Regions from separate parts of the Streptomyces sp. NPDC096136 genome, predicted to be linked through region 1. Evidence: predicted binding sites of a transcription regulator. Region 1 holds the regulator's gene; each other region holds the start of a gene.
What was found. Region 1 encodes HrcA, which represses chaperone genes, less so after heat shock. Its sites were predicted from a motif close to TTNGCACTCNGNNNNNCNGAGTGCNAA; they were not measured.
Positions count from the first base shown of each region.

Region 1 (3,257 bases):
GACGCCCGTCTTCCAGTCCTGCCCCCGCGGCACCTCGGGCCACGCCCGGATGCCCAGCGCCGACGGTTTCACGGCCTGCCAGACGTCCACGTACGGGTGGCCCACCACCAGAACGTCCGGCGAGGTCACCGACGCCGCGATCCGCGACTCCTTCGACCCCGGCACCAGATGGTCCACCAGGACCCCCAGACGGGCGTCCGGCCCCGGGGCGAACTCCGCCACCACGGCCGCGAGGTCGTCGATCCCCTCCAGGTACTCCACCACCACGCCCTCGATCCGCAGGTCGTCGCCCCACACCCGCTCGACCAGCTCGGCGTCGTGCCGCCCCTCCACATAGATCCGCCCCGCCCGCGCCACCCGGGCCCGCGCCCCCGGGACGGCGACGGAGCCCGAGGCCGTACGGGCCGGCGCGGCCGGAGCCCGCGCGGGGCGGGTCAGCGTCACCACCGCACCGTCGAGCAGGAAGCCCCGCGGCTCCAGCGGGAACACCCGCCGCCTGCCGAACCGGTCCTCCAGGGTCACCGTGCCCGCCTCGCACGCGACCACCGCACCGCAGAAGTCCGTGCCCGCCACCTCGACCACCAGATCGGGGTCGGCCGGCACCTCCGGCACGGCCTTGGGGCGCTTCCACTGCGGGGTCAGGTCGGGGGAGTACTCGCGCATCCGGCCGACACTAGGAGCGCGGCCGTCCTCACGCCCGCGACACGCCGAACCGGTCCGCCAGTGTGTCGCGTTGCGCACGCACGAAGTCCGCGTCAACGACCGCTCCGTGACCCGGTACGTACAGCGCGTCCTGCCCGCCCAGCGACAGCAGCCGGTCCAGGGCGGCCGGCCACTGGCCCGGAACCGCGTCCGATCCGGCCTGCGGCTCCCCGGACTCCTCGACCAGGTCCCCGCAGAACACCGTCTCCCGCTCGCCCGGCACGAAGACGGCCAGGTCGTGCTGGGAGTGCGCGGGCCCCACATTGGCCAGCAGCACCTGCACCCCGCCCAGCTCCAGGGTCCACTCGCCCGACACCAGGTGCGCCGGAGCCTTGAGCAGGTCGCAGGCCTCGGCGGCCTCGTCCTCCGCCAGGCCCTGGGCCACCGCGCCCGCCCGCAGCTCCTCCCGGCCGGCGGACGTCCCCACCAGCCGGTCCAGGCCGACCGCCCCGTAGAACTGGGCGCCCGCGAAGGCGGAGCCGCCCAGTACGTGGTCGAAATGTCCGTGGGTGAATGCGATATGGGTCACGTGCCGGCCGGTCAGCCGCTCCGCCTCGGCCCGGATCCCCGCGCCCTCCCGGACGCTCGACCCGGGGTCGATCAGGAGCACCGAGTCGTCCCCCACCACCAGCCCCACCGTGCAGTCCCACACCGGGAGCCGTCGTCGGCCCGCCCGCCCGGTCAGCCGTTCCCAGCCCGCCTCTTCCCATCGCATCTCCATGCCGCGACGCTACCCTGGCGGGCCGCCCTTGCCTGCGGCGCACTACCCGGCCGTACACTGACCGGGGGTTCTCTGGCACTCGGGCGAGCAGAGTGCCAGCCGATCACCGCCGCAGGACCGCCCGACCAGGACCGCCCGACGACCGACCGCATCCGGAGGTGTGCGCGATGCTCAGTGAACGCAGACTCGAGGTGCTGCGCGCCATCGTCCAGGACTACGTCGGGACGGAGGAGCCCGTCGGCTCCAAGGCCCTCACCGAGCGGCACAAGCTGGGCGTCTCACCGGCCACCGTGCGCAACGACATGGCCGTGCTGGAGGAGGAGGGCTACATCGCCCAGCCCCACACCAGCGCCGGCCGGATCCCCACCGACAAGGGCTACCGGCTCTTCGTCGACAGGCTGGCCGGAGTCAAGCCGCTGTCGACGCCCGAGCGCCGCGCCATCCAGAACTTCCTCGACGGGGCCGTGGACCTCGACGACGTCGTCGGCCGCACGGTACGGCTGCTCGCGCAGCTGACCCGCCAGGTCGCCGTCGTCCAGTACCCGTCGCTGACCCGCTCCACCGTCCGGCACGTCGAGCTGCTGTCGCTGGCCCCGGCCCGGCTGATGCTCGTCCTGATCACCGACACCGGGCGGGTCGAGCAGCGCATGGTCGACACCCAGACCCCCTTCGGCGAGAACTCCCTCGCCGACCTGCGGGCGCGGCTCAACAGCAGGGTCGTCGGACGTCGCTTCACCGACGTCCCGAACCTGGTGCAGGACCTTCCGGAGTCGTTCGAGATCGACGACCGGGCGACCGTCAAGGCGGTGCTCGCGACCCTTCTCGAAACCCTGGCCGAGGAGGCGGAGGAGCGGCTGATGATCGGCGGCACCGCCAACCTCACGCGCTTCGGACATGATTTTCCCCTGACGATCCGGCCGGTGCTCGAAGCCCTCGAGGAGCACGTGGTGCTCCTCAAGCTGCTGGGCGAGGCCGGGGAGTCGGGGATGGCCGTACGGATCGGGCACGAGAACGCCTACGAGGGACTCAACTCCACGTCGGTCGTCTCCGTCGGCTACGGTTCGGGCGGCGAGGCAGTCGCCAAACTCGGCGTGGTCGGACCGACCCGCATGGACTACCCCGGAACGATGGGAGCGGTACGCGCAGTGGCACGTTACGTCGGACAGATCCTGGCGGAGTCGTAAGTGGCCACGGACTACTACGCCGTCCTCGGCGTGCGCCGCGACGCATCGCAGGACGAGATCAAGAAGGCCTTCCGCCGCCTCGCGCGTGAACTCCACCCGGACGTGAACCCGGACCCGAAGACGCAGGAGCGCTTCAAGGAGATCAACGCGGCCTACGAGGTCCTCTCCGACCCGCAGAAGAAGCAGGTCTACGACCTCGGCGGCGACCCGCTGTCCTCCTCGGGCGGCGGTGGCGGCGCGGGCGGCTTCGGTGCGGGCGGCTTCGGCAACTTCTCCGACATCATGGACGCCTTCTTCGGCCAGGCCTCGCAGCGCGGACCGCGCTCGCGGACCCGCCGCGGCCAGGACGCCATGATCCGCCTGGACCTGGAGCTGGACGAGGCCGCCTTCGGCACGACCAAGGAGATCCAGGTCGACACCGCCGTGGTGTGCGGCACCTGCTCCGGCGAGGGCGCCGCCCCCGGCACCTCCGCGCAGACCTGCGACATGTGCCGCGGCCGCGGTGAGGTCTCCCAGGTCACCCGGTCCTTCCTGGGCCAGGTCATGACCTCGCGCCCCTGCCCGCAGTGCCAGGGCTTCGGCACCGTGGTCCCGACCCCGTGCCCCGAGTGCGCGGGCGACGGCCGGGTCCGCTCCCGCCGCAGCCTGAC
Region 1 covers NZ_JBIWFZ010000009.1:148,380-151,636, forward strand. Annotated here, with positions in the region: gene ACIRBY_RS20475 (DUF3097 domain-containing protein) at 1-663, opposite strand, end outside; gene ACIRBY_RS20480 (MBL fold metallo-hydrolase) at 692-1,423, opposite strand; gene hrcA (heat-inducible transcriptional repressor HrcA) at 1,591-2,607, shown strand; gene dnaJ (molecular chaperone DnaJ) at 2,608-3,257, shown strand, end outside.

Region 2 (3,257 bases), on a different contig from region 1:
CTTGATCTGGTTGACGCGGCCCGCGACGTCAGCGGCGTTGCCGCCACCGTCGACGATGGTCGTGTCGTCCTTGGAGATGGTCACGCGGCGCGCGGAACCGAGGACGTCCAGACCGGCCTGGTCGAGCTTGAGGCCGACCTCCTCGGCGATGACGGTGGCACCGGTGAGGGTGGCCATGTCCTGGAGCATCGCCTTGCGGCGGTCGCCGAAGCCCGGGGCCTTGACGGCGACCGCGTTGAAGGTGCCGCGGATCTTGTTGACGACGAGGGTGGAGAGCGCCTCGCCCTCGACGTCCTCGGCGATGATCAGCAGCGGCTTGGAGCCACCCGCCTGGATGACCTTCTCCAGAAGCGGCAGGAGGTCCTGGATGGAGGAGATCTTGCCCTGGTTGATCAGGATGTACGGGTCGTCGAGGACGGCCTCCATACGCTCCTGGTCGGTGACCATGTACGGCGAGAGGTAGCCCTTGTCGAAGGCCATGCCCTCGGTGAACTCCAGCTCCAGGCCGAAGGCGTTGGACTCCTCGACGGTGATGACACCGTCCTTGCCGACCTTGTCCATCGCCTCGGCGATGAGCTCGCCGACCTGCGAGTCCTGCGCGGAGAGCGCGGCCACGGCGGCGATGTCGGACTTGTCCTCGATCGGGCGGGCGGTCGCGAGGAGCTCCTCGGACACGGCCTTGACCGCGGCGTCGATGCCCTTCTTCAGGGCGGCCGGGGAGGCGCCGGCGGCGACGTTGCGCAGACCCTCGCGGACGAGCGCCTGGGCGAGCACGGTGGCGGTGGTGGTGCCGTCACCCGCGATGTCGTTGGTCTTGGTCGCCACCTCCTTCACGAGCTGGGCGCCGAGGTTCTCGTACGGGTCGTCCAGCTCGACCTCGCGGGCGATGGTGACACCGTCGTTGGTGATGGTGGGGGCGCCGAACTTCTTGTCGATGACGACGTTGCGGCCCTTGGGGCCGATCGTCACCTTGACCGTGTCGGCAAGCTTGTTGACGCCGCGCTCGAGGGCGCGACGGGCGTCCTCGTCGAACTTCAGGATCTTCGCCATGGGAGCGGTTCAGCCCTCTCGAAAACTCGGGTTTAACGAACCGCGCCCCTCGCCGCCCGGCAATCAGCGGGGTGACCAGGGGCGCAGTTCAAAGCAATGCTGAGAAGTGATTACTTCTCGACGATCGCGAGCACGTCGCGGGCCGAGAGGACGAGGTACTCCTCGCCGCTGTACTTCACTTCGGTGCCGCCGTACTTGCTGTACAGCACGATGTCGCCGACGGAGACGTCCAGCGGGAGACGCTGGCCGTCCTCGAAGCGGCCCGGGCCGACCGCGAGGACGACGCCCTCCTGGGGCTTCTCCTTCGCGGTGTCCGGGATGACCAGGCCGGAGGCCGTGGTCTGCTCGGCGTCGAGCGGCTGGACCACGATGCGGTCCTCAAGCGGCTTGATGGCAACCTTGGAGCTGGCGGTCGTCACGATCCGACCTCCCCCTTCGGAGATCCGGGGTTAACTGTCTGAGGTGGCGACCAGGTCGATCCGTCGTCGCGGGTGCCGGACCTGCCTGTCGCTGTGTTGGCACTCGCCGGGGGCGAGTGCCAGGTGTGACACTATTCCGGCGATTAGCACTCGGTCAAGCGGAGTGCCAACACGGTCCGCTGGATCCACGTATTCCGGCCGCCGAACCCCCCACTTGGCCCAAACCCGGCCCCCGCCGCCTCCGGCCCTCCGCCGAAATCCCGGCCCCGCCCGGGGACGGCTCGCCCCGACGGCCCCGCAGGGCCCGCCCCGGGCCGGTCCGGCGCCCGGTATGTGAGGCTTGGCGCGTGCGCATCCTGGTCGTCGAAGACGAAGAGAACCTGGCCGAGTCCCTCCGGCAGGGCCTGTCCGCCGAGGGCCACCGCGTCGAGGTCGCCCACGACGGGCACCGGGGCCTGGAACTGGCCCTCACCGGCGGGCCGTACGACGTCGTCCTGCTGGACCTCATGCTCCCCGGCCCCGGCGGCGCCGAGATCTGCGCCCGCATGCGCGCCCACGGCGACCCCACCCCCGTCCTGGTGCTCACCGCCAAGGACGGCGAGTACGACGAGGCCGAGGGCCTCGACGCCGGGGCCGACGACTACCTCACCAAGCCGTTCTCCTTCGTCGTGCTCGGCGCCCGCCTGCGCGCCCTCGCCCGCCGCGCCGCCGGCCCCGCCGCCGGACCCGCCGTCCTGCGGGCGGGCGACCTGGTCCTCGACCCGCACGACCGCCGCTGCCGCCGCGGCGCGCAGGACATCGAACTCACCGCCCGCGAGCTCGGCGTGCTCGCCTGCCTGATGGAGCGGCCCGGCCGGGCCGTCGCCAAGCAGGACATCCTCGACGAGGTCTGGGACTCCCCGCACGGCATCGACCCCAACATCGTCGAGGTCTACGTCTCCTCCCTGCGCAAGAAGATCGACGCACCCTTCGGCCGCCGCTCCATCCTCACCGTCCACGGCACCGGCTACCGCATGGCCCCCGACGGCGGCTGACGGTGGTGAGCAGCCTCCGCGCCCGGACCGCGCTCGCCGCCGCGCTCGCGATGGCCGCCGTACTGGCCACCGGCGGGCTGTGGCTGTACACCCTGATGCGCGGCAACCTCCTCGACAACACCACCGGCCGCACCGAGCTCGCCGCGCGGAAGGTCGCCGCGCAGGTCGACACCCGGACCCTCCCGCCCGGCGGCCGGCTGCCCGCGCCCGAGACGGGGGTCGACCTGGTCCTCGTACGCGACGCGCAGGGCCGGACCGTGGCGAGCACCGCCGCCGGCGGGGAGCCCCGGGACATCCCCCGCCTCGACGGGCTGCGCCCCGGGCCCGGGCAGGACTCCCGGTCGGCCGTACTCGCGCCCGCGCACCCCGGCGGTCAGCGGCGCGTGGTCGTCGCGGTCGCCGCCCCCGGCCCGCCCGCGGCGCACGACCCGGCCGCCCCGCACACCGTGTACGCGATGACCGTGCTCGGCGACGTCGACGACGCCACCCGCGCCGTCGCGGTCGCACTGCTCGCCGGCGCCCCGCCGCTCACCGCCTTCGCGGCGGCCCTGGCCTGGTGGGCCACCGGGCACGCGCTGCGCCCCGTCGCCGCCATCCGCTCCGGCCTGGCCGCCGTCACCGCGAGCGAGCTCGACCGCCGCGTCCCCGACCCGGGCGGCGCGGACGAGATCGCCCAGCTGGCCCGGACCGTCAACGACACCCTCGACCGGCTGGAGCGCTCCGACGCCCGGCAGCGGCAGTTCACCGCCGACGC
Region 2 covers NZ_JBIWFZ010000003.1:99,412-102,668, reverse strand. Annotated here, with positions in the region: gene groL (chaperonin GroEL) at 1-1,050, opposite strand, end outside; gene groES (co-chaperone GroES) at 1,161-1,469, opposite strand; gene ACIRBY_RS06770 (response regulator transcription factor) at 1,817-2,503, shown strand; gene ACIRBY_RS06765 (ATP-binding protein) at 2,509-3,257, shown strand, end outside.
Region 2: the regulator HrcA is predicted to act here: its motif matches at 1,613-1,639, upstream of groES (co-chaperone GroES).

Region 3 (3,257 bases), on a different contig from region 1:
CGACCCGCTGGGCGAGGGCTGGGGCTTCGTCAACGTCAACCTGCGCCCCTACTACGGCGAGGGCTCCAAGACCCTGGCGTACGAGATCTGCGAGCAGCTCGGCTGGCGGCTGCCCGACCAGATCGTCATCCCGATCGCCTCCGGCTCGCAGCTCACCAAGATCGACAAGGGTCTGCAGGAGCTGATCAAGCTCGGTCTGGTCGAGGACAAGCCCTACAAGATCTTCGGCGCCCAGGCCGAGGGCTGCTCCCCGGTGTCGACCGCCTTCAAGGCCGGCCACGACGTGGTCCGCCCGCAGAAGCCGAACACGATCGCCAAGTCCCTGGCCATCGGCAACCCGGCGGACGGCCCGTACGTGCTCGACATCGCGCGCCGCACCGGCGGCTTCGTCGAGGACGTCACCGACGAGCAGGTCGTCGAGGCCATCAGGATCCTGGCGCAGACCGAGGGCATCTTCGCCGAGACCGCCGGCGGCGTGACCGTCGGCGTGACGAAGAAGCTGATCGAGAACGGGCAGCTCGACCCCTCGCTGACCACCGTGGTCCTGAACACCGGTGACGGCCTCAAGACCCTGGAGGCGGTGGCCGGCTCCGGCCAGACCGCCACCATCCGCCCGAGCCTGGACGCGTTCCGCGCCGCCGGCCTGGCCTGACCCTTCCCCAGCACTCCACGGAAAGGCGGTAGCGCCATGAGCGTCAACGTCCGCATCCCCACCATCCTGCGCACCTACACCGGCGGCGCCGCCGAGGTCCCGGCCGAGGGGGCGACCCTCGCCGAGGTCATCGACTCGCTTGAGGCGAACCACCCGGGCATCGCCGCGCGCGTCCTGGACGACCAGGGCAAGCTGCGCCGCTTCGTGAACGTCTACGTCAACGACGACGACGTGCGCTTCGAGGGCGGCCTGCAGGCGGCGACGCCGGACGGCGCCGGCGTCTCGATCATCCCCGCCGTGGCGGGCGGCTGCTGACCCCGGGAATCTGAATTGCCCCCTCCGCTAAAAGCGGAGGGGGCAATTCTGCTTGATTGGGCGCGGTAGAGTTGGGGAAGTCCCCTCCGCTGTTCTTGCCCGCCGCATATGAACGGGCTGCGAGAGGGTTGACATTGAGTCAACATGCGTGTGGCTTTTGGGGCATTGGTGCGGGTTGTCTGGCCCGACTTGCCCAGGAATAGGCCAACTTTTCAGCCCATTTCCCCTTTTGTGCGTGTCCAGATTTCTCGTCGGAATGACCTGTTGCAGACAGCAGCGGTGCAGATACATTCAGCCCCGGTCGAGGCGTTCCGGCGCAAGTTCTGACCCGGGTCCGCGAAGTGCGGACCTGCGCAAGGGCCAGTAATAGGGGAGTTAGGCATGGCTCAGGGCACCGTCAAGTGGTTCAACGCGGAGAAGGGCTACGGCTTCATCGCGGTCGACGGTGGTGCGGATGTGTTCGTCCACTACAGCGCCATCCAGATGGACGGGTACCGCACCCTTGAAGAGGGTCAGCGGGTCGAGTTCGAGATCTCGCAGGGCCAGAAGGGTCCGCAGGCGGACATGGTCAAGCTCGCGGCCGGCTGAGTCGAAGCGCGATCGGCCACCGACGCACGCACCAACACGTGAGGGGCCCCATCCCGGACGGGATGCGGGCCCCTCACGTATGTCCCGGTACGGGCGCCCCGGGACGGCATGGCTCGAAGCCGCTTGCACTCGTGGGGGCCGAGTGCTAATCATTGGCGTTAGCACTCTCCGGGTGAGAGTGCTACAAGACGAGGACCGGGCCGGTGAGGCCCGCAGGGTCCGGCGGGAAGGAACCGCCGGGTCGGCAGGCCGTCCGTCGCGGGCGCGGGCGCGGTCCGGAGCAATCCACCCTCCCCTGACGCCTGGCGGCGTGGGGGGAACCCCAGTCCTGGAGGACCACTTCAGATGGCCAAGATCATTTCGTTCAACGAGGAGGCCCGGCGCGGTCTCGAGCGTGGCATGAACCAGCTCGCCGATGCCGTCAAGGTCACCCTTGGCCCCAAGGGTCGCAACGTCGTCCTTGAGAAGAAGTGGGGTGCGCCCACGATCACCAACGACGGCGTCTCCATCGCCAAGGAGATCGAGCTCGAGGACCCGTACGAGAAGATCGGCGCCGAGCTGGTCAAGGAAGTCGCCAAGAAGACGGACGACGTCGCCGGCGACGGTACGACCACCGCCACCGTCCTCGCCCAGGCGCTCGTCCGCGAGGGTCTGCGCAACGTGGCCGCCGGTGCCAACCCGATGGCCCTCAAGCGTGGTATCGAGAAGGCCGTCGAGGCCGTCTCCGCCGCCCTGCTCGCCCAGGCCAAGGATGTCGAGACCAAGGAGCAGATCGCTTCCACGGCCTCCATCTCGGCCGCCGACACCCAGATCGGCGAGCTCATCGCCGAGGCCATGGACAAGGTCGGCAAGGAAGGCGTCATCACCGTCGAGGAGTCCCAGACCTTCGGTCTGGAGCTGGAGCTCACCGAGGGCATGCGCTTCGACAAGGGCTACATCTCGGCGTACTTCGCCACCGACATGGAGCGTATGGAGGCGTCGCTCGACGACCCGTACATCCTGATCGTCAACTCCAAGATCGGCTCGGTCAAGGACCTGCTGCCGCTCCTGGAGAAGGTCATGCAGTCCGGCAAGCCGCTGCTGATCATCGCCGAGGACGTCGAGGGCGAGGCCCTGTCGACCCTGGTCGTCAACAAGATCCGCGGCACCTTCAAGTCCGTCGCCGTCAAGGCCCCGGGCTTCGGCGACCGCCGCAAGGCCATGCTCGGCGACATCGCCATCCTCACGGGCGGCACCGTCATCTCCGAGGAGGTCGGCCTCAAGCTGGAGAACGCCGGTCTCGACCTGCTCGGCCGCGCCCGCAAGGTCGTCATCACCAAGGACGAGACCACCATCGTCGACGGTGCCGGTGACAGCGACCAGGTCCAGGGCCGCGTCAACCAGATCCGCGCCGAGATCGAGAACTCCGACTCGGACTACGACCGCGAGAAGCTCCAGGAGCGCCTCGCGAAGCTGGCCGGCGGCGTGGCCGTCATCAAGGCCGGTGCCGCGACCGAGGTCGAGCTCAAGGAGCGCAAGCACCGCATCGAGGACGCCGTCCGCAACGCCAAGGCGGCCGTCGAAGAGGGCATCGTCGCCGGCGGTGGCGTGGCCCTGCTCCAGGCCTCCTCGGTCTTCGAGAAGCTGGAGCTCTCGGGTGACGAGGCGACCGGCGCCAACGCCGTGAAGCTCGCGCTGGAGGCCCCGCTGAAGCAGATCGCCG
Region 3 covers NZ_JBIWFZ010000010.1:107,731-110,987, forward strand. Annotated here, with positions in the region: gene thrC (threonine synthase) at 1-652, shown strand, start outside; gene ACIRBY_RS21785 (MoaD/ThiS family protein) at 689-967, shown strand; gene ACIRBY_RS21790 (cold-shock protein) at 1,349-1,555, shown strand; gene groL (chaperonin GroEL) at 1,901-3,257, shown strand, end outside.
Region 3: the regulator HrcA is predicted to act here: its motif matches at 1,678-1,704, upstream of groL (chaperonin GroEL).